2 regions of the Rhizobium sp. CCGE531 genome follow, and region 1 is predicted to be linked to the other one. Evidence: riboswitches for the same ligand, from Rfam matches in the RefSeq annotation. Region 1 holds a riboswitch; the other holds the start of a gene.
What was found. Region 1 has a riboswitch for S-adenosylmethionine ahead of CCGE531_RS03355 (O-succinylhomoserine sulfhydrylase). Riboswitches for the same ligand answer to the same signal wherever they lie in the genome.

Region 1 (15,601 bases):
GCCGCCGAGGATCTTGGCTCCCGCACCGATCCAGACATCGTCTTCGATGACGATCGGTTTCTTCGTCACGCCCTGAAGGCGGATCGGCTGCGAAACATCATCGAAATTGTGATCGAAAGAGACGATCATCGCATGTGCGGCGATGCGCACGTCGTTGCCGATGGAGATGCCGCCACGGCCTAGCAAAATGCTGTAATCATTGAAGGAAACGTGATTGCCGATTTCGATGCTGCCCTCTTGCGCATCGATGACGACACCTTTGCGGAAATGCACCCGCTCGCCAATACGAACATCGCCGCGCTTCCAGATGATCCTGGTGCCGAGCGGAACTTTCGTACTGCGGGCGATCTTGAGGACGCCGCTCCGAAAGATCGCCCTCAACCTCAAAAACCATGCAATGCCGCGCATTTAGACGCTCCTACGAGGGGCGCCCTTCTGTCATATCCGTCTGACACCCACCTGAAGGGCTAGGACATGGCGATGCAGAGGCGGGACCGCAAGTGCCGGCCCCCTCTGCAGAGTTCATGCACGCGCGGCAAGGCCGGTGATCAAGGCAATCAGCCCGAAGCCAGCCGCGGCCGCGCAGACGGCAATCCAGCCGCCGAAATCCCACGCCGTGCCGGCAAGCGCCGAACCCAGCGCGCCGCCGAGGAAGAAGATGCCGACGAAGAGGCCATTGATGCGCCCTCGTGCCTCCGGCTTCAAAAGATTGACGGCGCGGCGTCCCAGCGTCTGGTCGCCGGTCACGCCGACATCGAGCATCACGGCGCCAGCACCCAGAAGGATCAGCAGGGCCACGGAGTCGCCGGACCTCATCTCGCCGACCCAGGCGGCCAGGGCCATGGCGGCAAGCACGATCAGATGCGCGACAAGCGTCGCCGTCCGCGTCCAGCCGCGGTCGCCCATGCGGCCAAAGGCGGAGGTGGCGGCGGCACCGCCGGCGCCGACCAGGGCAAACAGCGCGACGCCGGACTGGCTAAGGGAGAATGGCGGCTGCGCCAGGCGCAGGGCAACGGAAGTCCAGAAGAGGCTGAAGCTCGCCATCATCAGGGCGGCGGTGAAGGCGCGCAGCCGCAGCACGGGTTCCTCCCGCAGCAACTGGAAGAGCGAGCCAATCAGGGCTCCATAGCTGGCGCTGACCAAAGGCCGCCGTTCGGGCAGGCGCAGGGCCAGCACGGCCGCCAGAAGCGCAAGGGTTGCGGCGCTCATGGCATAGAAGCTCCTCCAGCCCCAGAAATCGGCAAAGAGGCTCGCCAACGGGCGCGACACAAGGATACCGACCATCACGCCGCTCATGACATTGCCGATCACCTGCCCACGATGCTCGGGCGGCGCCATGCCTGCCGCGACCGGCACGAGGATCTGGATCGCCGAACAGGCTGCACCCAGCAGAAAGAGGAAGATCAGGAGGCTCCAACCCGTCGGCGCAAGGGCGGCGGCAACGGCCATGACCAAGCCTGACAAAAGCATGCGCAGCACCAGCTGGCGGTTTTCCATCAGATCGGCCAACGGCACCAGGAAAAACAGGCCGGCGGCATAGCCGAGCAGCGACGCCATGGCCACCAGACCGGCGCCGCTTTCCGAAAAGCCGAGGGATGGGCCGATGATGCCGACCAGCGTCTGCGGCGCGAAGAGATTGAGGATAATGACACCGGTGGCGACGGCAAACAGTAAAGTCGAGGGAGCGGCGACCGCCTCTGGCGCATCGTCTTCGGCTTCACTCGCAATGCGTTCGGGGACCTGGGACATGGCCTCTCCAATGATTTCTGATAATATCGATAGCCATGTTTATCGCCTTGCTGCATAATGCGGCAATTGAAATGAAATAATAATGATTATGCGAGTTCATCATAAACATTCATGATCTTGAAGCTTTCGTCGCCGTGGTGGAAACGGGCTCGATCGTTGCTGCCTCGGCACGCATCAACCTGACGCAGCCAGGCATTACCCGGCGCATCCAGAACCTGGAAGACAGTCTCGGCATTGCGCTGCTCGACCGGCAATCCAAACCGCTCAAGCCGACTGCGGCGGGACGCGAGGCCTATGAGCATGGACGCCGCGTCCTGCGTTCGCTCGACGACCTCAAGGCCGGCGTTTCGCCCGGTGGCGCGATCAGCGGCGAATTCCGCCTCGGCATCATGCCCTATCTCTCGGAGGCGGCACTCTCGGCCCCTCTCGACCAGCTCCGCAACGAGTTTCCGCAACTGACGCTGCGCATCGTCTCGGGCTGGTCGCCGCAGCTCATCGAGCAGGTGGCGCATAGCCAGCTGGATGCCGCCACCGTCTGCCTGGCGGAGGGCGTCGAGCCGCCTGATAATGTCGTCGGCGATGTGCTTGGGGTCCACAGCGTCATCCTCGTTGCCGCGCCGTCGCTTGGCGTTCCCAAGACGCCGCGGCTTGAAGACCTCTCCCGCTTTCCCTGGATCATGAACCAGAGCGGCTGCGGCTTCCGCGCCTTCATTCACCATCGCTTCGAAGCGGAGCGCCTGCCCTTCGAGGTCGCTGTCGAGGCGATGAGCGCCGATCTGCGCATATCGCTGGTCGCACGCGGCGTCGGCATCGGTGTCCTCACGCCTGCCGCATTGGCGCACAGCCGCTGGCGCAATGCGATCGAGATCGTCGAAGTGCCGGATTTCAGCCCGAAAGTCGTCAACTGGCTGGTACATCGCCCACCGGCGGGGCGGCTTGCCCGCCCGATTGCGACCTTCGGCGAAGCGCTGGCGGGAACGCTGAAAGAAAGAGGCCGTTTTTGACGTGAAAATTTTGGAGCGGGTGAAGGGAATCGAACCCTCGTATTCAGCTTGGGAAGCTGCTGCTCTACCATTGAGCTACACCCGCCTGTACCCTTGAGATGTCCAACACTTGACGGCCTCTGTCAAGGCCGGTCAGTGACGGATCAGAGCCGGAAGTGCTTCGAGAGCTTCAGGCCCTGTGCCTGATAGTTCGAGCCGAGGCCGGAGCCGTAGAGGCTGCTTGGCTGTTCCAGCATGTGTTCATAGATCAAACGCCCGACGATCTGGCCGTCCTCGAGGATGAAGGGCACTTCGTGGCTGCGCACCTCCAGCACGGCGCGGCTGCCGCGGCCGCCGGCCGGCGCATGGCCGAAGCCGGGGTCGAAGAAGCCGGCATAGTGGACGCGGAATTCGCCGACTAGGGGATCGAACGGCGTCATCTCGGCGGCATAATGCGGCGGCACATGCACCGCCTCGCGCGAGACCAGGATGTAGAATTCATCCGGATCGAGGATCAGCTCGGTGCGGCCGCGGCTGTAGAGCGGCTCCCAGAAGTCGAAAATATCGTGCTGAGCCTTCTTGTCGACATCGACGACGGCGGTGTGGTGCTTGCCGCGATAGCCGATCAGCCCTTCCTTGTCGCCGGCAAGATCGATCGACAGCGCAATGCCGCCGCCGGTGATGTTCGGCTTCTTGCTGGCGACCAGCGTCTCGGTTTCGTGCAGCGCCAGAAGCTCCGGCTCGGTGAGCAAGGCCTTGCCGACACGGAAGCGGATCTGCGACAGGCGCGAACCGCGGCGAACGACGATCGGGAAGGTGCGCGGGCTGATTTCGAGGTAAAGCGGGCCGGAATAGCCGGCCGGGATCTTGTCGAACTCCTGTGCGCGGTCGGTGATGACGCGGGTGAAGATGTCGAGACGGCCCGTCGAGCTCTTCGGATTGGCGGAGGCCGACATGTCCTCGGGCAGGTCCAGGCGCTCCATCAGCGGCACGATATAGACGCAGCCGGTTTCCAGCACCGCGCCTTCGGAAAGGTCGATAACATGCAGCTTCAGCCGGTCGAGCTTGTCGGCAACGAGATGCGAGGGACCGGGCATGAAGCTGGCGCGGACGCGGAAAGCATGGGCGCTAAGCCTGAGGTCAAGGCTTGCCGGCTGGATCTGATCGACGTCCAGTTCCCTCTCGCTCGTCAGCCGCCCGGTTTCAAAGAGCGCGGCGATGGCGCGATCGGCCAGAATTCCAGTATTGCGAGCCATCATGCCTCTTTCCCAGCCGCATAAGCCGGCAAGTCGAGAATAGATCTGCCAGGCCGAGCGCCGTTCGAAATGTTACTGCGGCTTTTGCGCATCCAGACGGATGCGCGGCCAGTAATTTGCCGCAGACAAAACCAAACTCGGGGAATTGACGCAAGCGGTCAACGGCAGTATTGCAACTTATCCCGTGGTGATTTGGCCGGTCGGCTTGCAGCCACGTTAAACAAGTGGCTAAAAAGACCGGGTTGAAACCGGTCTGCTTTCGCGGCCGGTTTTTTTGTTTTGAAAGTGGTGATGGCATGAGCAAGACTTGGCGCCCCGCAACCCAGCTCGTTCACGGCGGAACACTCCGCTCGCAATTCGGCGAGACCTCCGAAGCAATCTATCTGACCCAGGGCTTCGTCTACGACACCTCGGAAGCCGCGGAAGCCCGCTTCAAGGGTGAGACGGACGGCTTCATCTACGCCCGCTACGGCAGCCCCACCAACGACATGTTCGAGAAGCGCATGTGCGCGCTGGAAGGCGCTGAAGATGCCCGCGCCACGGCTTCGGGCATGGCCGCCGTCACCGCCGCCATTCTCTGCCAGCTGAAGGCCGGCGACCATATCGTTGCCGCCCGCGCCCTCTTCGGCTCCTGCCGTTGGGTGGTCGAAACACTGGCGCCGAAATACGGCATCGAATGCACGCTGGTCGACGGCCGCTTCGTCGAGAACTGGGAAAAGGCTGTTCGACCGAACACCAAGCTCTTCTTCCTCGAAAGCCCGACCAATCCGACGCTGGAAGTGGTCGATATCGCTGCCGTCGCCACGCTCGCCAACCAGATCGGCGCCAAGGTCGTGGTCGACAACGTCTTCGCGACCCCGCTCTTCCAGAAACCGCTGGAACTCGGCGCCCATATCGTCGTCTATTCCGCCACCAAGCATATCGACGGCCAGGGCCGCTCGCTCGGCGGCGTCATCCTCTCCGACAAGCAGTGGATCGACGAGAACCTGCAGGACTATTTCCGCCATACCGGCCCGGCCATGTCTCCCTTCACCGCCTGGACGCTGCTGAAGGGCATCGAGACGCTGCCGCTGCGTGTTGCCCAGCAGACGGCAAATGCTGCAAAGATTGCCGATTTCCTCGCTGAGCAAACCAGCAAGGTCGCCCGCGTGATCTATCCCGGCCGCAAGGACCATCCGCAGGCCGATATCATCGCCAAGCAGATGAGCGGCGGCTCGACGCTGGTGGCTTTCGAGCTCAAGGGCGGCAAGGAAGCGGCCTTCAAGCTGCAGAACGCATTGGACATCGTGAAGATCTCCAACAATCTCGGCGACAGCAAGAGCCTGATCACCCATCCGGCCACCACGACGCACAAGAACCTTACCGACGAGGCCCGCGCCGAGCTCGGCATTTCGCCGGGCACCGTGCGCTTCTCCGCCGGTATCGAGGACAGCCAGGATCTGGTCGAGGATTTCGCTCGTGCCCTCGAGCAGGTTTCCGCCTGATATCAATCGAGCCGCCCAGATTTTCTCTGGGCGGCTCGACCTGCCCTCATCGGGCAATGACAGCTCGTCAGCTGGCGGCCTTGAACTCAACCAGACCGTCGTTCAGGAAGAACATCTTGTCGAACAGCTTGAGATCCAGCGGATTAGGCAAGCGGACGTCCGAAAGATCGGGCAAGGGTTTCTGCGCCGGATCATAAGCGCGATCGATCTGTGAGACAAAGACGACGATCACGCCTCTGGCGCGCGCAAACGCCTTCAGCGCCTGAACCTGGATCATCAGTTCCGGCTTTTCCCGCTTCTGATCGAGCAGTTGCAGAAAATCGACCACAGCCAGCGTGCCGCGCGGCGCCCCGGCCAGCCTCTCGACGATATAGTCGGCGCTGATGGCATCCGAATTGTCGAAATCGAATAGATCAGCGAATTCCGCATGATCGGCACCGATGACAGGAAAACGGTCCAGAACGACCTTTTCCGTGTCTTCCAGCGTGAAGAAGACACCGCGATTGCCAGCTTTCATGGCTTCGACGGCGAGCCTTAGACTCATCAGGGTCTTGCCGTGACCGCGCCGAACACCGATCAGCACCAGATCACCCGGGCTTGAACGCGAATACAACTCGCCGACGGGTACGGCTGTGTTGGTTTTGCTTGCAAGCAAGCTCCAGCCTCCAAAACCTTCACCGGCCGCGATGCGATCCAATGCAGCATGCAGGGGGATATTCTGTTGGCGCGACAAAAGCCGTGCCTTACGCTTCAAATGATAAACAGGGACTGAAAGCCTCATATAAACCTCCTATTGCGAGCAGTGACCGCAACCCCTCCTTATGCCAGGCGCTCAAACAGTCGGTTCGGTTATCGACGGCCCCGCATGAAATATACTTTCCCGAATGGAGGGGGGAGGCACGGGCGATGCCAGAATCAGATGATAGCCGAAATCCTTTCCGAGGAAAATTACGGTCATGCCCTTGCAAGGGAACATAAGACGAATTCAGGAATTATATGAGCTGGAGATTTTGGTCAGCGGGCTGCAGATACGATGGGAAACCTGCAAGTGCACCTTTGATAGCGGCAAGCGTTTCCGCTCGCCAAAGACGGGAAGAGCGGCTTTGTGGTAGACAAGACCAAATGATAGGCCATTTTAGATACTTCTTTCTACGCCTCGTTAACCTTCGTTATTAGCTGTAATAGCTAAGTGCCGGGATGCTCTACCCGTTCACGCAAGTTTTCATCACGCCGTTCCTTGACGGAACGAGCTGGTTATAGGATACCGCTAGACGTCCTGCACTTTGCGGGTGTGGTGGAAAGCGGATAATATGCCGCGAGCATTGGAAATGCTGAAGCGGCAATGAGGCTTGAAGAAGCACTCGACACTTCAGGGCAGTGGCAAGGTATCAGGCATGTATCGCGCCCTAACACGCGACATCGAGGTGGTCGTAGAACCTTTTTATCTGGAGGAGCAATCCGATCCGGACGACGACCGCTATGTCTGGGGATACCGCATCGTCATCTCCAATCATTCCAAAACGGCCGTCAAGCTGGTAACGCGCTACTGGCACATCACCGACATGAACGGCATCGTGGATGAGGTGACAGGCCCCGGCGTGGTCGGCGAGCAGCCGCACCTGAAACCCGGGGATACCTATGAATATTCTTCCGGCTGTCCGCTGGACACGCCGTCAGGCATGATGTTCGGCCATTACCAGATGGAGACGGACGACGGGGAGCTGTTCCATGTCAAGATCCCCGCCTTTTCGCTGGATACGCCGAACCTGCTGCGCACGCTGAATTAGAGCATTTCCGCTTTTCTTCGAATCGCGAAAACGCCCTATCTTCTTGTTTTGCTAAGCATTCCGGACGGAAAACCGCTGCGCGCTTTTCCTGGAAATACTCCAGAGCGACATCAGGCCGCTTCTATCTCGGACGCTTCGAAGCGATAGGTCGTCGAGCAGAATTCGCAGGTCACTGCGATTTCGCCATTGTCCTGGCTCGCCTCGATCTCCTCGTCCGTGAAGCCCTTCAACACACCCTTCAACTTGTCGCGAGAGCACGAACAGCGATCGAAAACCGCCTTCGGCTCATAGACGCGCACGCCGCGCTCGTGGAACAGGCGATAGAGAAGGCGCTCGGTACCAACAAGCGGATCCGTCAGCTCGTCGGCATCGATGGTTTCCACCAGGCTGCGCGCTTCCGCCCAGGCATCGTCCTCGGCATGATCGCGCATGCCGGTATCGCCGTCGCCGCCATGCAGGTCCGGCTGGCGCATGCGCTCAGGCGCTTCCGGCAGGAACTGCGCAATCAGGCCACCGGCCCGCCAGCGATGACGCGGCTTGCCATCCCCGTCGCGATCGAAGAGCTCGGCGGCACCCAGGCGCACGCGCGTCGGGATCTGCTCCGACTGGCGGAAGTAGGTGCCGGCAATCTCCTCGAGCGAAGCGCCGTCGAGCGCGACGATGCCCTGATAGGGCTGGCTGAAACGGCCCTGATCGATGGTGAAGGCAAGCACGCCCTTGCCGAGCAGCTGCTCCGGTTCGGTCCGGCCCTCGGCGACGGCCTTTGCCAGCGCCTCTTCATTGAAACGCGCATAGGCCCGAACATTTTCCGGCGTCGAGAAATCGGCGACCAGAAGATCGACGGGGCCGTCACCCTTGGTCTGCACGGTGAACTTGCCTTCGAATTTCAGCGACGTGCCGAGCAGAACCGTGAGAACGATAGACTCAGCCAAAAGGCGCGCTACCGGCGTCGGATAATCGTGCCGGGCCAGGATCGTGTCCAGAAGCGGACCAAGCTGCACGGCGCGGCCGCGCACATCGAGCCCCTCCACCTGGAAGGGGACGACGTGATCGTCACCGGCAAAATCGAATTGACCCAGCGAGGCGGCATTTTCAGCCATTGCTTTACTCCTACTGCGCCCGCGCCCTCAAGGCGCGGCTTCATATCCTCAGATCGCGCCCAGGCACCAAGCAAGAATCGACTTTTGCGCATGAAGGCGGTTTTCCGCCTCATCGAAAACAACGGATTGCGGACCATCGATCACTTCGTCCGTCACTTCCTCCCCGCGATGGGCGGGCAGGCAATGCATGAACAATGCGTCTTGGCCGGCCTGTGCCATCAAAGCCTTGTTGACCTGATAGGGCTGGAAGACGTTGTGACCGCGAGCCCGGTGTTCCTGATTCATGGAAACCCAGGTATCGGTTACCACGCAATCGGCGCCGGCGACCGCCCGGTCGGCATCATGCGAGAGCATGATTTCGGCGCCCTCGTTGCGGGCCCAGTTCAGATAGTGATCCTTCGGCTCGGAACCAAGGGGTACCGCCATGTTCATGCGATAGCCGAAACGAGCGGCGCCTTCGATCAGCGAATGCAGGACATTGTTGCCGTCGCCGGTCCAGGCGAGCGTCTTGCCCTTGATCGGGCCGCGATGCTCCTCGAAGGTCATGATATCGGCCATGATCTGGCAGGGATGCGTATCGTCGGTCAGCGCATTGATGACCGGAACGGTCGCATGTTGGGCGAGTTCCAGCAGGCGCGAATGATCGGTCGTGCGGATCATGATCGCGTCGACATAGCGCGACAGCACCTTCGCCGTGTCGCCGATCGTCTCGGCGCGGCCAAGCTGCATTTCGGTGCCGGAAAGGAACAGCGTCTCGCCGCCGAGCTGGCGCATGCCGACATCGAAGGAAACGCGGGTTCGGGTGGACGGCTTCTCGAAGATCATCGCCAGCATCTTGCCGGCCAGTGGCTTGTCGGCCGTGCCGGCCTTCTGCGCCTGCTTTCGCACGATCGCATCGTCGATGATATTGCGCAGCTCGGCAGCCGGAACGGCGGAGAGATCGAGAAAGTGTTTCGGAGAAGCCATGTCCTCACCTGTACTCCAGAAAAAACAATAACGCCCGCGTGGGGCACGCATAACCCCTTAAATCGCCATCGATTTAAGGGAAGGCTTATGCGATTTCTAGGTATTACCGCGTCCTTTGCGCGTCGCTTCGACGCGCGGCGCGGTAACCGCCCCGACTGCGGGCGTTGAGTTCAAGCCGATTTCTTGATGCGGGCAGAGCGCGCGCGTTCGGCGGCACGATCGAGACGTGCCAGACCTTCGCGCGCTTCGTCAGCGGTTACGACCAGCGGCGGCAGGAGGCGGATGACGTTATCGCCCGCCGGCACGCCCAGCAGGTGCTCGGCACGGATCGCCTGCAGCAGATCCGCCTGCGGTATTGCCGCCTTGATGCCGAGCATCAGGCCTTCGCCGCGAACATCCTCGATGATGTCGGGAAAACGGTCCTTCAGCGAGGCGAGGCCCTGGCGGAACACCAGAGCGATATCGCGCACATGCTGCAGGAAGCCATCAGCGAGCACGATGTCCAGCACAGCATTGCCGACTGCCATGGCAAGCGGATTGCCGCCATAGGTCGAGCCGTGCGTGCCTGCCTTCATGCCCGAGGCGGCCTCCGCCGTCGCAAGGCAGGCGCCCAGCGGGAAACCGCCGCCGATGCCCTTGGCAACCGCCATGATATCCGGCTTGATGCCGGCCCATTCATGGGCGAAGAGCTTGCCCGTGCGACCGACGCCGCACTGCACCTCGTCGAGAACCAGCAGCAGGCCATGCTCGTCGCAAATCTCGCGCAGGCCGCGCAGGAATTCGTTGGTCGCGGGACGAATGCCGCCCTCGCCCTGCACCGGCTCGATCAGGATCGCGGCCGTCGCATCGGTGATGGCGGCGCGAACGGCATCGAGATCGCCGAACGGCACCTGATCGAAACCCGGCGCCTTCGGGCCGAAGCCTTCGATGTATTTCTCCTGGCCGCCGGCGGCGATCGTCGCGATGGTGCGGCCGTGGAAGGCGCCTTCGAAGGTGATGATGTGGAACTTTTCGGGATGTCCCTTGGCGAATTGATAGCGCCGCGCCGTCTTGATGGCGCATTCCAGCGCCTCGGCGCCCGAATTGGTGAAGAACACCTTGTCGGCGAAGGTTACTTCCGTCAGCCGCTTCGACAGCTTTTCCTGGCCGGGTGCTTCATAGAGGTTGGACAGATGCCAGACCTTGTCGGCCTGCGCCTTCAATTCGGCGACCAGATGAGGATGGGCATGACCCAGCGAATTGACCGCAACGCCGGCTGCGAAATCGAGGTAGCGCTCGCCGTTTTCGGTAACCAGCCAGACGCCCTCGCCTCGCTCGAACCGCAGCGGAGCACGCAGATAGGTATCGTAAAGCGGCGCGGTCTCTGCCATGGCATATCTCCTCGATCACAACCCTAAGGACCAATCGCTTCCATACGATGAAACGGGTCCGAAAAAATCAAAAATGCCGCCTTGCGGCGGCCTGGGCACTATTGATGTTTTGCACCGCGATGTCAACAAAACTGGCGATTTAGCAGGTGCGAGAAAGCGCCCACGGCCAAAAGGGATGCGTTCGGCACTGCCTATTGCAGAAATGCCACGCCGGGGCAGCAAGTTGGGGAAAACCTCGAAATCGATTCCTCAAGATTCCCGCGACTCTTGTCACGGAGTCAGCCTCACACTAGGTTAAAAACCAATTGCTAGACTGCATGCGGCGGAACTAGTCACCACAATTTTAGAGCGTTTCGCGCCTCGATCCCATGCGAGGCAATGGTGAGGGATTCTGCCATCGGAAACGCGACAGCGGAGACAGGGCATGAATTGGACAGACGAACGCGTCGAAAAGCTGAAGAAGCTATGGTCCGAAGGATTGAGCGCCAGCCAGATCGCGGCGCAGCTTGGCGGCGTGAGCCGTAATGCCGTCATCGGCAAGGTGCACCGCCTGAACCTTCCCGGCCGAGCGAAGGCGGGTGGCACCGCGGCGGCTGCACGCACGCCAAAGCGCAGCAGTGCTGCGCCCCGCGCCCCGAATTACACGTCTCGCGTTGCAACCCGCACGGTTACCCGCCAGCAGGGCGCAACCATGCTCAAGGAAGAAATCGAGGTCGATGCCGTCAATGAAATCCAATATCGCCCGGCATCGAACGTCGTCGTTCCGATCTCCCGGCGTCTTGGCCTGACGGAGCTTACCGAGCGCACCTGCAAGTGGCCGGTGGGCGACCCGCTGAAGGACGATTTCCACTTCTGCGGCAACGAAAGCCCGGATGCGTCGCCCTATTGCGGCTATCATCAGCGCCTGGCCTATCAGCCGGTGCATGAACGACGTCGGCCGGCCCAGCCACGCGGCTGAGATCCCCATCGCGGAGATAAAAGAAACGGGCCCTTGAGGCCCGTTTTCTATTTCCGCCACTACTGCATAATTTTAAGGTGTTACAGCGACCTTAGCGCGTCTTGAAAGGCGCGCGGCGCTGTAATGTTGATGCCTGAGCGGGCTCTGCCGCTCAGGCTTCCATGGAGTAGCCCGCGCCGCGAACGGTGCGGATGACATCCTGCATATTGGAGAAATTGAGCGCCTTGCGCAGGCGTCCGACATGGACGTCGACAGTGCGTTCGTCGACATAGATATCGTGCCCCCATACGCCGTCCAGCAGCTGCGAGCGCGAGAAGACACGGCTCGGCGAGGACATCAGGAATTCCAGCAGGCGGAATTCCGTCGGCCCCAACCGCACTTCGCGGCTCTTGCGGTGGACGCGATGGGTTTCGCGGTCCAGCTCGATATCGCCGCAACGCAACACCGTGGAGAGAACCTCCGGACGGGCACGCCGCAGCATCGCCTTGACGCGGGCCATCAGCTCCGGCGTCGAGAACGGCTTGACAACGTAATCGTCCGCGCCGGTGGAAAGCCCGCGCACGCGCTCGCTTTCCTCGCCGCGGGCCGTCAGCATGATGATCGGCAGGCGCTCCGTCTCCGGCCGCATACGCAGCCGGCGGCAGAGCTCGATGCCGGACACGCCGGGGAGCATCCAGTCGAGGATCAGGAGATCGGGGATGCGCTCCTGAAGACGCAGCTCGGCCTCATCGCCTCTGAGGATGGTGTCGACCTCGAAGCCTTCGGCCTCGAGATTGTAGCGCAGCAGAACGCTCAGCGCTTCCTCGTCTTCTACAACAGCAACTCTCGGAACCATGCGCCTTTGGTCTCCTTTTTCGCTTCCAGATTATTCCGTCACCGCGCCGACGGTGTTGGCGGTATCATCCTTCGGGCGCTCGCCTTCGGGCTGGGCGCCGGTCGCCATGTAATAGATCGTCTCGGCGATGTTGGTGGCATGGTCGCCGATGCGCTCGATGTTCTTCGCGCAGAACAGAAGATGCGTGCAGGTGGTGATGTTACGCGGATCTTCCATCATGTAGGTCAGCATCTCGCGGAAGAGCGAGGTGTACATGGCGTCGATTTCCTCGTCGCGCTCACGGATCGATACGGCCTTGTCCGGCGAACGGGTGGCGTAGACGTCCAGAACTTCCTTGAGCTGGCTCAGCGCCAGTTCGGAGAGGTGCTCGATGCCGCGGGCGAGACGGCGCGGAACGCCGGTGCCCTGCACGGCGATGACGCGCTTTGCGGTGTTCTTGCCGAGATCGCCGACGCGCTCCAGGTCGGAAGCGATGCGGATCGAGCCCATGATCTCGCGCAAGTCTGCCGCCATCGGCTGCCGGCGTGCGATGGTGACGATCGCCTTGTCGCCGACTTCACGCTCGGCATGGTCGAGGATGACGTCGTCTGAGATGACCTTCTGCGCAAGACCGGTATCGCTTTGGACCAATGCGCGAACGCTGTCGCTGACCATCTGCTCGGCCAGGCCGCCCATCTCCGCAATGCGGCGCGTCAGGAACTTCAGGTCTTCGTCATAGGCAGAGAGAATGTGAGTGGAGACCATTTTTCTATCCTCAAGGTGAACTGTGTGAAAGGGTCCGCGCGCTTGATATCATCAACCAAAACGGCCCATGATGTAATCCTGCGTGCGGAAATCGTCGGGATTGGTGAACATTTTATCGGTATCGTTCTCCTCGACCAGATGGCCGAGATGGAACATTGCGGTGCGCTGCGAGACGCGGGCTGCCTGCTGCATGGAATGCGTCACGATGACGATCGTGAAGTTTTCCCGCAGCTCATGGATAAGATCCTCGACCTTTGCCGTGGCGATCGGATCGAGCGCCGAACACGGCTCGTCCATCAGGATGACTTCCGGACTGACGGCAACGGCGCGCGCGATGCAAAGGCGCTGCTGCTGACCGCCCGAAAGGCTCGTGCCGGCATCATGGAGCCTGTCCTTGACCTCGCCCCACAGGCCCGCCTTCTGCAGGCTGGTCTCGACGATATGATCGAGATCGGCCTTGGAGCGATGCAGGCCATGGATGCGCGGCCCGTAGGCGACGTTCTCGTAGATCGACTTGGGAAACGGGTTGGGCTTCTGGAAGACCATGCCGACACGCGCGCGCAATTCCACGACATCGATGTTGTTGTCGTAGACGTCCTGATCGTCGAGCGTGATCTTGCCGGTGACGCGGCAGGTCTCGATCGTATCGTTCATGCGGTTGAGGCAGCGCAGGAAGGTGGACTTGCCGCAGCCGGAAGGGCCGATCAGCGCCGTCACCGTATTGGCGCGGATCTTCAGATTGACATCGAAGAGCGCGCGCTTATCCCCGTAAAAGACCGAAACGTCCTGGCCGATCATCTTGTAGGGGATCGTCGTCATTTTCTTGGCCAGTGCTTTTTCGCTTGCGGCTTCGCTCATCATGTTCATTCCTCGGCCCTCCCTACCAGCGCCGCTCGAAGCGGCGGCGCAGCAGGATGGCGCCGATGTTCATCGCGACGAGGAAGAAGAGCAGGACGATGATGGCCCCGGACGTTCTTTCGACGAAGGCACGCTCGGCCTCGCTCGCCCACATGTAGATCTGCACCGGCAGCGCCGTCGAAGGATCGAGGGGCGATGTCGGATAGTTGGCGACAAAGGCGACCATGCCGATCAAGAGCAGCGGCGCCGTTTCGCCGAGCGCATGGGCAAGCCCGAGGATGGTGCCTGTCAGGATGCCTGGCATGGCAAGCGGCAGGACATGATGGAAGACCACTTGCATGCGCGATGCGCCGAGGCCGAGCGCGGCGCTGCGGATCGACGGCGGTACGGCGCGCAGCGCCGAACGCGTGGCGATGATGATCATCGGCAGCGTCATCAGGCTCAGCACCAGCCCACCGACGAGCGAAGCCGAGCGCGGCAGCCCCATTATGTTGATGAATACCGAGAGGCCCAGCAGGCCGTAGACGATGGAAGGCACGGCGGCGAGGTTGTTGATATTGACCTCGATCAGGTCGGTCAGCCGGTTCTTCGGCGCGAATTCCTCCAGATAGATCGAGGTGGCGACGCCGACGGGAAGAGCGAGCACGAGCACGGTCAGCATCAGATAGAGCGAGCCGATCAGCGCGACGCCGAGGCCGGCGGCTTCCGGGCGGCTGGAATTGCCCGACAGGAAGAGACCGCTGTTGAACGCCTTGTACAGGGCGCCGCTTTCGCTGAGCTGCTTCATCCAGGCGACCTGCCGGTCGGATACCTTGCGATCCTTCTCATCGACGGTCAGATCGATTTGCCCCTTGTTGGCGGAATCGATACTGGCGCTGGCAAGGAAGGTGACGTTCTGCGTCGTGCCGATGATCGAAGGCTTCGCAAGCACCCGGTCGCGAAGCACGATCCTGGCGCTATCCGACACCATCGCAGTCGCCTCGCGAACGAGCGTGCGATTGGCGGGATCGATATCCAAGGCTTTCACTAGCGCGTCACGCACCAGAACCGGATAATTGGCTGCAACGAGGACCTTCGGATCGGTGGCCCGCTTGGCTGTGGGATCGATCATCTTCTCCGTGAATTCGATCGGCAGGGTGATCGATGTCTGAACAAAGGCGGTGTAACCGTTGCGGACTACGGTCGAGATCAGGATGACAAGGAAGACGAGGCCGAAGATAACGGCCGTGACGCCACAGGTGCGGAAGCGGCGCTCGGCGGCATAGCGCCGCTTGATGCCGATATCACGTCGCGCTGGCGCGCCCGGTGTGAGCCCACGCGGCATATTCGACACCGGGGAGGATACGACGTCGCTCATTCGTATTGCTCCCTGTAGCGGCGGACGACGTAGAGGGCATAGACGTTGAGGCACAGCGTCAGAAAGAACAGCGTAATGCCGAGCGCGAAGGCGACAAGCGTCTGCGGCGAGGTGAATTCCAGGTCGCCGGTCAACTGGTTGACGATCTTCACGG
Region 2 (15,601 bases), 850 kb from region 1:
GTCTCGCTCGATCCCATCGATTTCTATTTCGATGTCGACGAACGCCGGCTGCTTTCCTACGCCGATGAGGCTCGCAAGAACGGCAGCGCCCTGCAGCAGGGTGGCGGCGGGCTCGACGTGACCGTGACGATTGCCGATCAGCGGCAGAAGCCGTTCAAGGGCAAGCTCGATTTCGCCGAAAACCGCGTCGACAACGAGACGGGCACGATCCGCGTCCGCGCCAGATTCCCGAATCCCGATCTTACCCTTCAGCCCGGTCTCTTCGGACGTGTTCAGGTGCAGGGTTCCAACAGCTATAAGGCGATCCTGGTTCCCGATGAAGCCATCGGCTCGGACCAGAACCAGCGCGTCGTCTATGTCGCGGATACCGCCGGCAATATTACGCCGAAATCGGTGCGCCTCGGGCCGAAGCTCTACGGCTATCGCGTCATCCGTGACGGCATGACCGGCGACGAGACGATCGTCGTCAATGGGCTGATGCGCATCCGGCCCGGCGTCAAGGTGACGCCGCAGCTGATCGAGCTGCCGCAGCAGGCGACGAATGACGAGCCGCCGGCTCAGGCCGATATACAGGGGACGAACCAATGAGGTTTTCCCATTTCTTCGTCGATCGGCCGATTTTCGCATCGGTTCTATCCATCGTGCTGCTGATCGTCGGCGGCATCGCCTATTTCCAGCTGCCGGTGGCGCAGTATCCCGAGGTTGCACCTCCCACAATCGTAATTCGCACCTCCTATCCCGGCGCCGACGCACAGACCATCGCCGATACGGTGGCAACGCCGATCGAACAGGAAGTCAACGGCGTCGAGGACATGCTTTATATGTCCTCCTATTCCAGTGCCGATGGCTCCATGTCGCTGACGATCACGTTCAAGCTCGGCACCGATCTCGACAAGGCGCAGGTGCTGGTGCAGAACCGCGTCGCCATTGCCGAGCCGCGCCTGCCCGACGAGGTCAGGCGCATCGGCATCACGACGGTCAAGAGCTCGCCCGACCTGATGATGGTCGTCCATCTTCTCTCCCCGAACAATCGCTACGACCAGCTCTACATCTCCAACTATGCGCGCACGCGCATCCGCGACATTCTCGTTCGTCTGGACGGGGTCGGTGATGTGCAGCTCTTCGGCGAGCGGCAATATTCGCTGCGCATCTGGCTCGATCCGGAAAAGCTCGCGGCCTACGGCATGACCGCCGGCGATATCGTGCAGGCGCTCCGGGACCAGAACGTGCAGGTTTCGGGCGGCGCGATCGGTGGGCCGCCGGTTTCGGGCACCAATGCCTTCCAATATACGGTGACGACGCAAGGGCGCTTCTCCGACGCGCGGCAATTCCGCTACGTCATCGTCAAGGCGACGGGCAATGGCCGCCTCGTGCAGCTGCAGGATGTCGCCCGTATCGAGCTCGGCGCACAGGACTACGTCACCAACAGCTATCTGAACGGCAGCCCGGCGGTCGCGCTCGGTGTGTTCGCTCGGCCCGGCACCAACGCGCTTGCCGCCGCCGCCGATATCCAGAAGACGATGGAGAGCCTGGCGCAGGATTTCCCGCAGGGGCTCGAATATCGCATCATCTATAACCCGACCGAGTTCATCGCCGAATCGATCCACGAGGTCTACAAGACCATCTTCGAGGCGGCGATTCTCGTCGCCATCGTCGTGCTGGTCTTCCTGCAGTCGTGGCGGACGGCGATCATCCCGATCGTCGCCATCCCCGTCTCGCTGATCGGCACCTTCGCCTTTCTGCTGGCTTTCGGCTTCTCGCTGAACATGCTGACGCTGTTCGGCCTCGTGCTTGCGATCGGCATTGTTGTCGACGATGCGATCGTGGTGGTGGAGAATGTCGAGCGCAATCTCGCGCTCGGCATGACGCCGAAGGAGGCGTCGCATGTGACGATGAACGAGGTGGGCACCGCTGTCCTGGCAATCTCGCTGGTGCTGATTGCCGTCTTCGTGCCGACTGCTTTCATTCCCGGCATTTCCGGACAGTTCTACCGGCAGTTCGCGGTGACGATCTCGGTCGCGACGGCGATTTCCTGCCTGAACTCGCTGACACTCTCGCCTGCGATCGCCGCGATCGTGCTACGCCCGCACAGCCACGAGAAATCCAACAATATCTTCGCGCGGTTCGGCCGTGCTATGGGCGACGGGTTCAACCGGGGTTTCGAGCGGATGAGCCGCGGATATTCCTGGATCGTCCGCCATCTCGTGACCACATGGGTGGCGCTGGCCTGCACGCTTCTCGTCTTCGCCGGGCTACTCGCCGGCACATGGTACATGGGTCGGATCGTGCCGCAGGGCTTCGTTCCCACAATGGACCAGGGCTATGCGATCGTCGTCGTCCAATTGCCTGACGGGGCCTCGCTCGCGCGCACCAATGCGGTCATCCAGAAGGCGACCGGCATCATCAACAAGACGCCTGGTATCGCCAATGCCGTCGCCTTCGCCGGCTTCAACGGCGCGACCTTCACCAATGCCTCGAATTCGGGCGTCATCTTCACGCCGTTCAAGCCGTTCGAGGAGCGGTTGAAGAGCGGCGATACGGCCACCAAGATCATCGGCCAACTCTTCGGCAGCCTGCAGGGCCTCCAGGAAGCCTTCATCATCGCCATTCCGCCGCCGTCGATCCGCGGCGTCGGCAATTCCGGCGGCTTCAAGATGCAGATCATGGACCGGGAAAATCCGGATATGCGCCGCATCCTGCCGCTCGCTTACCAGATGATGGGCGCTGCCGCGCAGAACAAGGGCGTCAGCGGCGTCTTCACCACCTTCTCCGCCAACAGCCCGCAATATTTCCTGGCAATCGATCGCGACAAGGCGCGGGCGCTCAACGTGCCGATCCCGAATATCTTCGAGACCCTGTCGATCAATCTTGGCACGTCCTACGTCAACGACTTCAACGCCTTCGGCCGCGTCTATCAGGTGCGGGCGCAGGCCGATCAGCAGTATCGCATGGATCGCGAGGACATTTTGGCGCTGAAGGTCCGTTCGGCGACCGGGGCGCTGGTGCCGCTCGGCACGCTGGTCGATATCCGGGATACGACCGGGCCGACACTCGTGCAGCGCTACAATATGTATGTCTCGGTTCCTCTCCAGGGTAATCCGGGGCCGGGGATTTCCACCGGCTCGGCCCTCGACATCATGGAGGGGTTGGCGAAGAACCTCTTGCCTTCGGGCACGACATTCGAATGGACGGAACTCGCCTATCAGGAGAAGCATACCGGCAATACGGCGATCTATATCTTCGCCCTGTCGGTCATCTTCGTCTTCCTCGCTTTGTCGGCGCAGTATGAAAGCTGGGTCCTGCCGCTTGCGATCATCCTCATCGTGCCGCTGGCGGTTCTGGCGGCGCTGATCGGCGTGTATCTGCGAGGGATGGATAACAACATCCTGACGCAGATCGGGCTGATCGTGCTGATCGGTCTTGCGGCCAAGAACGCGATTTTGATCGTGGAATTTGCACGGCAGGCGCAGCTCGAGGGAAAGAGTGCCGTCGAAGCGGCGATCGAGGCCAGCCATCTGCGCCTGCGTCCGATCCTGATGACGGCCTTCGCCTTCATCTTCGGTGTCGTGCCGCTGATGATCGCCACCGGCCCGGGCGCGGAAATGCGCCAGTCGCTCGGCACGGCGGTCTTTTCCGGAATGCTCGGCGTGACGCTGTTCGGCCTGTTCCTGACGCCTGTCTTCTACGTCGTCCTGCGCCGGCGGCGCCGACAGGCGGAGGCTGCGGCAGAAGAGTCATCAGCCTCCGATGCAGCCCAATAAACCGATCAGAGATGCGGATTGCGCGGCCGGTATTTCCTGACCAGCCGCTGATTGGTTTCCTTGGCGCCCGGCATGTTGGCGCTGAGGTAGACCGGCGCATCGCCATCCTTACTGAGTTCGGCGGCGACATCGGCGAAGATGGCGTTCAGCACGGTGGCGCCGACCGCCGTCGATGCCGGGCCGACCTTCAGGCCGGTGCCCGGCAGGTCGATCATGGCGTCGCCCGGCGGCAGGCCATTATCCAGCACGATCTCGGCGATATCGGCGAGTTTCCTGCGCCCGTTGGCAATCGCGGCAGAATAGGCGAGCGAGGTGATGGCGATCACGGTAGCGCCGATTTCGCGGCCATAGTCCGCCGCCTCAAGCGGCGCGGCGTTGACGCCCGAGTTGGAGGCGATGATCAGCACATCACCCGGCTGCATGCCGTAACGCTCGAAGACCGGGCGGATAAGGCCTTCGGTACGCTCATAGACTGAGCTGATGACGGCGCCTTCATGCAGCATGGCGGATCCCACAAGCACGGGGATGGTGAAGGCTAGACCACCGGCGCGATAATGCACCTCTTCCGCCAGCATGTGCGAATGGCCGGTGCCGAAGACGTAGACGCGGCGATCGGCGCGCGCGGCCGCGCAAATGGCGGCGGAAGCCCGGGACATGGGTTCGGCCAGCGCCTCGCGCAGGATTTCCAGCCGGCCGATGAGGGCGGAGAAATAGCTGTCCGTGACTGCGGTCATGCCGAACGTCCCTGTATGCTGTGTCAAGCCGAAGGTTGACCCGAGATCCATGTTTCCGTGACTTCGATGCCGTCGCTGATGTGAACGAGATCGGCGCGCATTCCCGGTGTGAGGTGGCCGCGATCCGCCAGTCGCAGGAAGCGGGCGGGATAGGAGGTCGCCATGCGCAAGGCTTCCGCCAGCGGCAGCTCGAGGATATTGACGCCATAGCGGATGGTGGAGGCCATATCGACATCCGAGCCCGCCAGCGTGCCGTCGTCAAGCGTCAGCTTGGAGCAATATCCGCCCTTGGTGCGATAGACCGTGCGGCCGTTCAGCGTGAAGCTCGGAAGATCGGTGCCGACGAGCGACATGGCATCGGTGACGAAGAACAGCCGGCCTTCGCCGCGCTTGGCACGCAGCGCAACCCTAAGCGCGATCGGCTCGACATGATGGCCGTCGGCAATGATGCCGCACCAGGGGGCGGGATGGTCGATCGCCGCGCCGACGAGACCGGGTGCGCGATGACCCATCTGGCTCATGGCGTTGAAAAGATGGGTGACGCCGCGCGCACCGGCATCGAAACGCGCATTGGCCGCTTCCGCCGTGCAATCGCTGTGGCCGATGCTGACGATGACGCCGCCTTCGCTGAGCGCCTGCACCTGCCGCTCGGTGACCTGCTCGGCCGCGATCGTGACCAGCAGCGTGCCGATCGCCTCGCGGGCGCGGATGAAGGTTCTAACGTCGCTGTCCTCGACGGGGCGCATCAGCTCGGCCAGATGCGCGCCCTTGCGGGCCGGCGCCAGGTGCGGACCTTCCAGATGCAGGCCGGCGACGCCGCGATTGGCCTTGACGGCCTCGATGGCCGCTTCGATCGCCGCTGTCGTCGCGGCTGCGACATCGGTGATGAGGGTCGTCAGCAGCGATGTCGTGCCGTAGGGGCGATGTCCCGCGGCGATCATATACATGGATTCGGGCGAGGGCTCATCGTTCAGCATGCGGCCGCCGCCGCCGTTCACCTGCGCATCGATGAAGCCTGGGGAAAGGACGCCGCCATCGAGGCCGATCGTTTCGGCATTCTCGGGCACGTCGTTGACGGCGGTGATGGCATGAATGCGGCCATTGCCGACGACAAGCGCGCTGTCTTCATGAAAACGGTCGCCATCGAAGATGCGGGCGCCGGTAAAGACCTTGTAGTCCATCACATGGTCTCCGTTACCTTAAGAAGATTAGCCGGCTTATCCGGATCGAAACCCTTGCGCCGCGTTACGGCCTCGACGAGGCGATAGTAGCACAGCAGCGACACCAGCGGGTCGAGCAGGCCGTTGCCGGTGCTCGGCATGCGCAGATTGATGCCGGCAAGCGGCGCGGTCGAGAAGGAGACGGCGGTCGCGCCGAGCTTCTGCAGGCGCTCCAGCGCCTGCGCATTGTTGGCGAAGGCGGCATCGTCGGGAGAGAAGGCGACGATCGGGAAGCCCGGCTGTACGAGGCGCATCGGACCATGCATGAGTTCGGCCAGCGAGAAGGCTTCCGCATGCAGGCCGGCGGTTTCCTTCGCCTTCAGGGCCGCTTCGAGCGCAATGGCGAAGGCGGGGCCGCGGCCGCCGGTATAGAGCGAGGAGGCATTGAACAGCACGTCTTCGGCAGCCTTGCCGTCGATGCCTGATGTCGCCGCAAGTGCTTCCGGCAGCTTCGCGAGGCCGGCAGACAGCGCCTTGTCCTGCGAAATCGTCGCGGTGACGCCGGCGAGCGCGGCGACGGAAGCGATGAAGGATTTCGTGGCCGCAACGCTCTTTTCCGGGCCGGCATTGAGGTGAAGCACGATATCGGCTTCCCTGGCGAGCGGACTGTCGGTGACGTTGACGACGGCGATCGTAGTTGCGCCGCCCTTCTTGGCGGCGGTCTGCAGCGCGATGATGTCGGGGCTGCCGCCGGATTGGGAAACCGTGAAGTGGATGCCGCCCTTCAGGTGAAGCGGCGCACCATAGACCGAGGCGATCGACGGGCCGACGGAGGCGACCGGGATGCCGCAGGAGATTTCAAAGAGATATTTGAAGAAGGTCGCCGCATGGTCGGAAGAGCCGCGCGCCGCCGTCGTGATCAGCGACGGGCGCCCCGAGGCGAAGAGCTTCGCGATCTCGGCAAAAGCAGGCTTTTCCTTCTCAAGCAGGGTTGCGACCACCTCCGGCGATTGTCCGGCTTCCGTCAGCATCAGGGATTGGGTCTCGCTCATTGGTCATCTCCAATTCTCAATTCAGCAACAAAATCATAGGCATCGCCGCGATAATGCGAACGTGTGTATTCAACGACGCGCTGGTCTGCGAGGCGGGAGACGCGTTCGATCAGCAGCGCCGGCGCCCCCGCCTTGACCGTCAGGATCGACGCGGAGGTGGGGTCGAGCGTCACCGCGGTCAGCCTCTGCTGGGCGCGCACGGGCTTGAAGCCCCTGGCGGCCAGCGCATCATAGAGCGATCCTTCGGATATGGCTTCTTCGCCCAGGAATTTGATGGGAACGACGGCGCGCTCGATGGCAAGCGGCTGGCCGTCGGCAAGGCGCAATCGGTCGAGCCGCAGCACGGGCTCGTCGAGGCCGAGGCCGAGGAGGAATGATTCTTCCGGGGCCGGTGCGCTGACGGTGCGCTGGAGGATGCGCGCTGCCGGTTCGCGGCCGCGCGAGCGCATATCGGCGGAAAAGGAAGAGAGGCGCCAGAGCGGCTGCTCAATGCGCTCGACATGCTGCGAGACGAAGGTGCCGCTGCCGTGACGGGATTCGATGACGCCCGATGTGAGCAGGTCACGATAGGCAGTTCGTACGGTAACGCGGCCGATCTGCAGGGCGCCGGCGAGATCGCGCTCGCCCGGCAGCGCCGTACCTGGTTTCAGCAGCCCTTCCTGGATGAGGCCGGTCAGCGCCTGCGCCAGGCGCTTATAAAGTGGTCCGTTCCCGGTTCCCTCGCCGAGGCCGCGATTGTTCAATTCGGCGATCAAACTGGTTCTATCCATGGTGTTTATTTAGAACCTATTTAGAACCAATTCACAAGGTGAATCTGTTCGCGTCGCAAAAAAATCGGCCGGGCGCTTTGGACGCCCGGCCGATTCTCAAGAGAGCAGGACGTGGCCCAGAGCGAATTCAGATTTTAGGTCTGTTCGGCCTAAAATCTGAATTCGCTCTGGAATCAAGGAAGTAGAGCATGATGTCGTCCGAAAACCGTTTACACTTTTCGGCATCATGCTCGGCCTCAGTTCTTGGTGAAGATATAGTCCGTTTCCTGCCGCAATACCTCGCCCGGGCGGAGCACGGCATTGGGGAAGCCTTCATGGTTGATGGCATCGGGCCAGATCTGCGTTTCCAGACAGAAGCCGGCGAACGGGCCGATCTTGCGGCCGTCATGGCCGGGAACCGGCACGTCGAGCTTGAAGCCGGCATAGAATTGCACGCCGGGCTCGGTGGTGCGCACCTCGAGCGACACGCCGGAATTGACGCTGCGGGCAAGCACGACGGAGCGTTTGGCGGTGCGCTCGCTCGACAGGCAGAAATTGTGATCGTAAAGCGCCTGCTCGCTTCCTTCAAAACGCTTCATCGGCGCCATCTCGCGGAAATCGAAGACCGTGCCTTCCACTGAGCGGATTTCGCCTGTCGGTATCTGCTTCTCATCCGTCGGCGTATAATGGTCGGCGGCGATCATGATGTCGTGGCCGAGCGCATCGTCGCGGCCGTCGAGGTTGAAATAGGCATGCTGGCAGACATTGGCGAGCGTCGGCTGGTCGGTGGTCGATTCGTAGGTCACCGAGAGTTCGCCATTGCCATGCACCCGATAGGTCGCGTGGATGGTGCAATTGCCGGGATAGCCGGCGCGGCCATCGGGATCGACGATCTTCAGGACAACGCGGTCGGTATCATACTCCACGATCGTCCAGTTGCGCTTGGCGATATTGTCCTTGCCGCCGTGCAGATGCGTGACACCCTTCTCGTTGAGCTCGAGCTGGTAGTCCTTGCCGTCAAGCGTGAAGCGGCCGGCGCCGATGCGATTGGCACAGCGGCCGGGCGTGGCGCCGAAATAGGAGGAGTGGGCGGGATAGTCGACGAAATTGTCGAAGCCGAGCAGAAGCGCCGGCTCGTGGCCGTCAAGGCGAAGATCCTGGATGACCGCGCCCCAGGACATGATATGCGCCGTCAGGCCACCGCCTGATATCTTGACGCGATAGACGGTCTCCCCATCGGCCGTCGTCCCAAAAATTTCCCGCTGCAAAGTGCTTTCCGTCATATCAGCTCATCCACTCCCTATCGAAATGCGAGGCCAGACCCTGCCCCCATTCGCGCCGTTCCGCAACCGATTCAATGGCGAAATTTAGAGGCATGGGGCTGCCGATCAAGCCTCGGCTCAGCCTCATGGTTCCCAGACTGCGCCGGGAGTATGCAATGGGTAAGACAGAGCGGCTGGTTTTCGTAACGGCCCCTCACCCTAGCCCTCTCCCCGCTCGCGGGGAGAGGGGATGACCGTGGCAGACGGTTGCACTTTGGTTCGTAAAGAGACCGCTGTAGAGCCCCTCTCCCCGCGAGCAGGGAGAGGGTTGGGGTGAGGGGCCAGGCACGAAGGTTCAGCAAGACAGTGCACGCCCGATTATTACGAATTCCAGATCACAACACTCAGCGCGACAATTCCCGCGTCGCCTTTTCCAGGCCGCCAAGCGTCAGCGGATACATGCGGTCGGTCATCAGGCGGCGGACGATGGAGATGGAGGCCGTGTGGCCCCAATAGCTCTCCGGCACGGGGTTGATCCAGATGCATTTGCGGAAATGGCCGGTCATGCGGGCAAGCCAGGCTTCGCCGGCCTCCTTGTTCCAATGCTCCACCGAGCCGCCCGGGTGGGTGATTTCGTAGGGGCTCATCGACGCATCGCCGACGAAGACGATGCGGTAGTCGGGGCCGAAGGTGCGGATCAGGTCCGTCGTCGCCGTGATGTCCACCCGCCGGCGGCGATTGTCCTTCCACACGCCCTCGTAGAGGCAGTTGTGAAAGTAGAAATACTCCATGTGCCGGAACTCTGATCGAGCGGCGGAGAAGAGTTCCTCGACAACACGGATATGGTCGTCCATCGAGCCGCCGACATCGAAGAACATCAATAGCTTGACGGCGTTGCGGCGTTCCGGCCGGGTCTGGACGTCGAGATAGCCATGTTCGGCGGTGGAGCGGATGGTACCGGAAAGGTCCAGCTCTTCGGCCGCACCCTCGCGCACCCAGCGGCGCAGGCGCTTCAGCGCCACCTTGATGTTGCGGGTGCCGAGCTCGACGCCGTCGTCGAGATTCTTGAAGTCGCGGCGATCCCAGACCTTGACCGCGCGGCGATGACGCGAGGTTTCCTGGCCGATGCGCACGCCCTCGGGATTGTAGCCATGGGCGCCGAAGGGCGAGGTTCCGGCCGTGCCGATCCATTTCGAGCCGCCCTGGTGGCGGCCCTTCTGCTCGGCCAGCCGTTCGCGCAACGTCTCCATCAGCTTGTCGAAGCCGCCGAGCGCCTCGATCTGCCGTCTTTCCTCTTCTGTCAGATGCCGCTCGGCGAGCTTGCGCAGCCATTCGTCGGGAATGGCGGTCGGCTCAACCGCTTCTCCATCGGCATTGCCGCCGATCGCTTCCACGCCGCGAAAATAGTCGGCGAAGATCTGGTCGAAGCGATCGATGAAGCGCTCGTCCTTGATCAGCGTCGTGCGCGCCAGATAGTAGAAGGCTTCGACGTCATAATCGGCAATCCCTTCTTCCATCCCTTCGAGCAGCGACAGGAATTCCCGGAGCGTGACCGGAACCTTCGCTTCCTTCAGTTTCAGGAAGAAGGGAATGAACAAGCCTCAAGTCCTTTCTTGGCCGATCTCCTCCAGATCATACGGCGTGGTCTGGTAGATCTCGTTGATCCAGTTGCCGAAGAACAGGTGCGCGTGGCTGCGCCACCGGTTCTGCGGGGCAGTCTCCGGGTCGTTGTGCGGGAAGTAGTTGTGCGGCATCTTGATCGGCACGCCCGCATTCACATCCCGGAAATACTCGTCCGCCAGCGAGGTGGAATCATACTCCACGTGATTGAACATGTAGAGCCGGTTGCAGGCCTGTTCGTGCACGAGGCAGACGCCCATCTCGCTCGAATCCATCAGGATCTGCAGGCCGGGCACTTTTTCGATATCGGCGCGCTTCACTTCCGTCCAGCGTGAGACGGGAATGGCGAAATCGTCGGAAAAGCCGTTGAGATAGACGGAAGAGGGCTTCAGGTTCTGGTGGCGATAGACGCCGAATGCCTTCTCCGTCAGCGTGTATTTCGGCACTTTGTGGAAATGATAGGCGGCCGCCATCGCGCCCCAGCAGACGTTCAGCGTCGAATGGACGTTGGTGGCCGTCCAGTCGAAGATCTGCTGCATCTCGTCCCAGTAGGTGACATCTTCGTATTCGAGCAGCTCGATCGGCGCGCCCGTTATGATGAAGCCGTCGAACTTGCGGTGCTTCACCTCTTCCCACGTCTCGTAGAAGGCAAGGAGATGCTCCTCGGAGGTGTTCTTGGCCTTGTGCGCGCCGATGCGCACCAGCGAAAACTCCACCTGCAGCGGCGATGCGCCGACTAGGCGCGCCATCTGGACCTCGGTCTTGATCTTGTTCGGCATGAGGTTGAGAAGCCCGATCTGAAGGGGGCGGATATCCTGACGGAACGCCACCGTTTCGGTCATCACCCGCACGCCCTCGGTTTGGAGGGTTTCAAATGCGGGCAGTGTATCGGGAATCCTGATGGGCATTGTTTCACTCGCCAAATACAAAAAAACCGGCCGCGATCATGAATCGCTACCGGTCCGCACGCGGCCCTTTAGCGACTTATTTAACGTGGCTGCAAGCCGGCCGGCCAAATCACCACAAGGAGAAATGCATAAACCTGCTATTCCTGCGGGTCAATGGGCAAGCGAGGCGGTGGGCTGGTTCCGTTTTTGACGTGGGCAAATAGGCTCCGGGGCTGCCTCGCCCTTCGAGGCCTTGACGCTTGCGCTGACGCTTCAGCGCCAAGGCACCTCAGGGTGAGGCAGAGAGGGTTCGTACTAGGGTGCAGGAGATCAGACCTCACCCTTGTACGTTGGCGATAGTGTAAGATGGGTGGCGTGACGGAGGTGCGTGTCATCCTTGGGTCTTGAACCCGTACCTCAGCAAGCGCCTCTGTCGCATCCTTTCTGCTCGAACGGTTGGCTGGGCTTCGAGCCCGCGTTGCAAGGAGGAGCACCCATGAATGCCTCACAGGATGTTATGGTCGGGATAGACGTCTCCAAGGCTTATCTTGACGTCGCGCTCGACGGCGCCACATCGGTGGCGCGATGGAACAATGATGCGGCAGGTTGCGATGGGCTTGCAGCCGCGGTCGCGGGAGCTAGTCTGGTCGTCGTCGAAGCAACCGGCGGCTACGAGATGCGCATGGTGCGCACATTGATGGCGGCCGGTATTGCGGTTGCCGTCGTCAATCCCCGCCAGGTCCGCGATTTTGCCAGAGCCAGTGGCCGATTGGCCAAGACCGATCAGGTCGATGCCCGGGTCATCCTGCACTTCGCCAAGGCGATGCGGCCGGCACAGATCCCCCATATCGACGACGGCCGCATCGCCTTGGCCGCGCTGGTGGCCCGCCGTCGGCAACTCATCGACATGGCCGTTGCCGAGAAGAACCGCCTCGAACATGCATCTGCGGATATCGCCGCCCTCATTCACGAGCTGCTTGCCTCCTTCAAGGCGCAGCTTACCCGCATCGACACGGCCATCACCCTGGCCATCGAGACCGAACCCGATATGGTCGAACGGCGCGATCTTTTGCTTTCCGTGCCCGGCATCGGCGAGATCACCGCCGCCATTCTCATCGCCGAACTCCCTGAACTCGGCAGCATCGATGACAAGAAACTTGCCGCCCTGATCGGCGTTGCACCAATGGCCCACGACAGCGGCGCCATGCGCGGCCAGCGCCATATCGCAGGTGGACGGTCCGCCGTGCGCTGCGCCCTCTACATGGCGACCTTGTCAGCCCTCCGCTGTTCGCCAACCATCAAGGCCTTCTACGCAAGGCTGCGCGATGCCGGCAAACCGCCAAAGGTCGCCATCGTCGCCGCTATGCGAAAACTCGCAACCATCCTCAACACAATCGTCCGAAGACGGACACCCTGGATCAACCAACACGGTTGCTGAGGTGCGAAGGCCGAAGGCCGGAGCCTCGAAGGGCGAGGGCGGGTGGCGCAGCTCTCTTATTCTTGCAAGTGACGTCTTCTTGCAAGTGACGTCCGCAGTTCTGCGGGCGAAAGGCTCGGCAAGCCGCATTACTTCCCTTGCCCGCGCGCCAGGAAGGCCAGCCGCTCGAAGAGATGGACGTCCTGCTCGTTCTTCAGAAGCGCCCCATGCAGCTTCGGCAGTGCGTTCTTCGCATCGGCGCGCAGCGTTTCGGCATCGATGTCGTCGGCGACCAGCAGGCGGATCCAATCGAGGGCTTCGGAGGTCGAAGGTTTCTTCCTAAGGCCCGGCACGTCGCGGATTTCGAAGAATTGCGTGAGTGCCGCATGCACCAGCGCCTGCTTGATGCCGGGATAGTGCACCTCGACGATGCGGGCGAGCGTTTCCATGTCGGGGAAGCGGATATAGTGGAAGAAGCAGCGGCGCAGAAAGGCGTCCGGCAGTTCCTTCTCGTTGTTTGACGTGATGATGACGATCGGGCGGACGGCGGCCCGGATGGTCTCGCCGGTCTCGTAGACATGGAATTCCATGCGGTCGAGTTCCTGCAGCAGGTCGTTGGGGAACTCGATATCGGCCTTGTCGATCTCGTCGATCAGCAGCCCGCATTTTTTCGGCGAGGTGAAGGCCTGCCAGAGCTTGCCCCGGCGGATATAGTTGCCGACATCGTGAACTCTGATGTCGCCGAGCTGGCTGTCGCGCAGGCGTGAAACCGCATCATATTCGTAGAGGCCCTGCTGCGCTTTCGTCGTCGATTTTACATTCCATTCGAGGAGATCGAGCCCGAGGGCCGCAGCCACCTGACGGGCGAGCTCGGTCTTGCCCGTGCCCGGTTCGCCCTTTACGAGAAGCGGGCGTTCCAGCCGGATTGCGGCATTGACGGCGACCATCAGATCCTTGTCGGCGATATAGTCCGCGGTTCCCTGAAATTGCATCGGAAGGCTTTCTCAATCTTTCATGTGCAAGCTAATTGCTGGCCGAATTCGGTTCAAGGCGTGAAACCGTGTATATAGCAACGTGATCGCACTGATCTATTGCAAGGATGGACATGGGGGCGGGTCATGGTTAATTGACGGGATGTGCGTCGCAGGGAAGTGCTGATGGCAGTTGAAGCGCAAGCCAAGCCGAATATCCAGGGAAACGAGCAGGTCGGGTACGATTTGAGCCTTTTCTTCCGGCTGAGAATGATGTTCTCGGCTTTCTGGAATTCGCCCGTCCGCATCAAGATCATTTCCCTGACCGTAGCGCTTTTCCTGATCATCATGGTCACGGCCTATGTCCAGGTGCTGCTCAACAGCTGGAACGCGCCCTTTTACGATTCGCTGGCAAGGCGCGATATCACCGCCTTCTTCCATCAGCTCGGCGTCTTCGGCATCATCGCCGGCTCGCTTCTGGTCCTCAACGTCGTCCAGGCCTGGCTCAACCAGATGACCGCGCTCTACATGCGCGAAGGCCTGGCGCGGGACCTGGTCAATCAGTGGCTCCAGGCCAAGCGCGCGCTTCGTCTCGCCTCCTCCGGGCTGATCGGCGTCAATCCCGACCAGCGCCTGCATGAAGATGCCCGCAATCTCGCCGAAAGCACGACCGGGCTTGCCATCGGCCTGGTGCAGGCAACGATCCTGCTCTTGAGCTTTATCGGCGTGCTCTGGGAGCTGTCCAGCGGCATGGTATTCAAGGTCAACGGCGCGAGCTTCGCGATCCCCGGCTACATGGTCTGGGCGGCGATCCTTTATGCCGGGTCGGCGTCGTTCCTCAGCCAGTTCGTCGGCCGCCGGCTGGTGCGGCTGAATGCGGACCGCTATTCGAAGGAAGCCGAGCTGCGCTTTGCGCTCATGCATGCCAACGAGCATATGGCGGCGATCACCATTGCCGGTGGCGAGGAGAACGAACGGCGGCGGATCAATCTCGATATTTCCGCTGTCCTTGGCGTCATCCGCCAGCTTGCCATCGCCAATACCAATCTGACCTGGGTCTCGGCAGGCTATGGCTGGCTTGTGCTGATCATCCCGATCCTCGTTGCCGCACCCGCCTATTTCTCCGGTGGTCTGACCTTCGGCCAGCTCATGGTGGCCGTCGGTGCCTTCAATCAGGTCAATTCGGCATTGCGCTGGTATGTCGCCAATTTCGGCCCGATCGCCGAATGGCGCGCCACGCTGATGCGCGTCACCGATTTCCGCAAGGCCCTGACGGAAATGGACGACAAGACCCCGATGCCGCACATGCTGGTCTTCGACAAGGCAGCACCGGGTACGATGGTGTGGACCGACCTCGAGATTTCGACGAAGACCAATGACGAGGACACCGAAAACGGCTTCCAGGTCGCCGAGGGTATGGTCACGATCAATGCCGGCGAACACCTCATGATCAATGGCGATCACGGGGTGAACCGGCGGTTGCTGTTCGAGGTGCTGGCGCATCAATGGTACAGCGGCTCCGGCACGGTCAGTTTGCCGCCGATGGACGATATGCTGTTCATGCCGCACACGCCCTACGTTCCGAGCGGCACTTTGAGAGAGGCGATCTGCTTCCCCGAGGATCGCGACGCCTATGACGATGCCGCCGTCGATGCCGTCATGGAGAAGGTGGGCCTCGGCCGCCTCAAGAGTCGCCTCGATACGCAGGCCCGCTGGGATCGATTGCTGGATACCGAAGAGCAGAAGGCCATCGGCTTTGCGCATCTGCTGTTGGCAAAGCCGAAATGGGTCATCCTGGACGATGCCTTGGAAGGGCTGGAGGCCGAAGTTCAGGTGAAGGCCTGTGCCTTGCTGGCCGAATTGGCTGGTGCGACCTTGATCTATATCGGCCGCTCCGAGGCCTTCATGCAGGCCATGTCGCCACGCCTCCTGCATCTGCAGACCTTGGTTTCGCATGAGCACAGCATTGAGATCGATACGCCGCCGGA

Region 2: linked by a shared signal. The riboswitch ahead of metA (homoserine O-succinyltransferase) and the one ahead of CCGE531_RS03355 (O-succinylhomoserine sulfhydrylase) in region 1 are both predicted to bind S-adenosylmethionine.

The regions. Positions count from the first base shown of each region.
Region 1 covers NZ_CP032684.1:661,455-677,055, reverse strand. The annotation lists gene CCGE531_RS03380 (acyltransferase) at 1-408, opposite strand, end outside; gene CCGE531_RS03375 (MFS transporter) at 523-1,749, opposite strand; gene CCGE531_RS03370 (LysR family transcriptional regulator) at 1,851-2,753, shown strand; tRNA gene CCGE531_RS03365 (tRNA-Gly) at 2,765-2,838, opposite strand; gene CCGE531_RS03360 (2'-deoxycytidine 5'-triphosphate deaminase) at 2,897-3,991, opposite strand; SAM riboswitch at 4,163-4,241, shown strand; gene CCGE531_RS03355 (O-succinylhomoserine sulfhydrylase) at 4,285-5,472, shown strand; gene CCGE531_RS03350 (DNA helicase) at 5,540-6,253, opposite strand; gene apaG (Co2+/Mg2+ efflux protein ApaG) at 6,867-7,259, shown strand; gene CCGE531_RS03340 (Hsp33 family molecular chaperone) at 7,370-8,359, opposite strand; gene argF (ornithine carbamoyltransferase) at 8,408-9,325, opposite strand; gene CCGE531_RS03330 (aspartate aminotransferase family protein) at 9,496-10,695, opposite strand; gene CCGE531_RS03320 (GcrA family cell cycle regulator) at 11,120-11,653, shown strand; gene phoB (phosphate regulon transcriptional regulator PhoB) at 11,805-12,488, opposite strand; gene phoU (phosphate signaling complex protein PhoU) at 12,519-13,232, opposite strand; gene pstB (phosphate ABC transporter ATP-binding protein PstB) at 13,284-14,099, opposite strand; gene pstA (phosphate ABC transporter permease PstA) at 14,113-15,447, opposite strand; gene pstC (phosphate ABC transporter permease subunit PstC) at 15,444-15,601, opposite strand, start outside.
Region 2 covers NZ_CP032684.1:3,852,366-3,867,966, reverse strand. The annotation lists gene CCGE531_RS18805 (efflux RND transporter periplasmic adaptor subunit) at 1-588, shown strand, start outside; gene CCGE531_RS18800 (multidrug efflux RND transporter permease subunit) at 585-3,761, shown strand; gene CCGE531_RS18795 (SIS domain-containing protein) at 3,767-4,495, opposite strand; gene nagA (N-acetylglucosamine-6-phosphate deacetylase) at 4,519-5,676, opposite strand; gene CCGE531_RS18785 (SIS domain-containing protein) at 5,676-6,707, opposite strand; gene CCGE531_RS18780 (GntR family transcriptional regulator) at 6,704-7,477, opposite strand; gene CCGE531_RS18775 (aldose epimerase family protein) at 7,714-8,739, opposite strand; gene CCGE531_RS18770 (VWA domain-containing protein) at 9,123-10,316, opposite strand; gene metA (homoserine O-succinyltransferase) at 10,320-11,246, opposite strand; SAM riboswitch at 11,295-11,372, opposite strand; gene CCGE531_RS18760 (IS110 family transposase) at 11,722-12,663, shown strand; gene CCGE531_RS18755 (MoxR family ATPase) at 12,792-13,634, opposite strand; gene CCGE531_RS18750 (ABC transporter ATP-binding protein/permease) at 13,800-15,601, shown strand, end outside.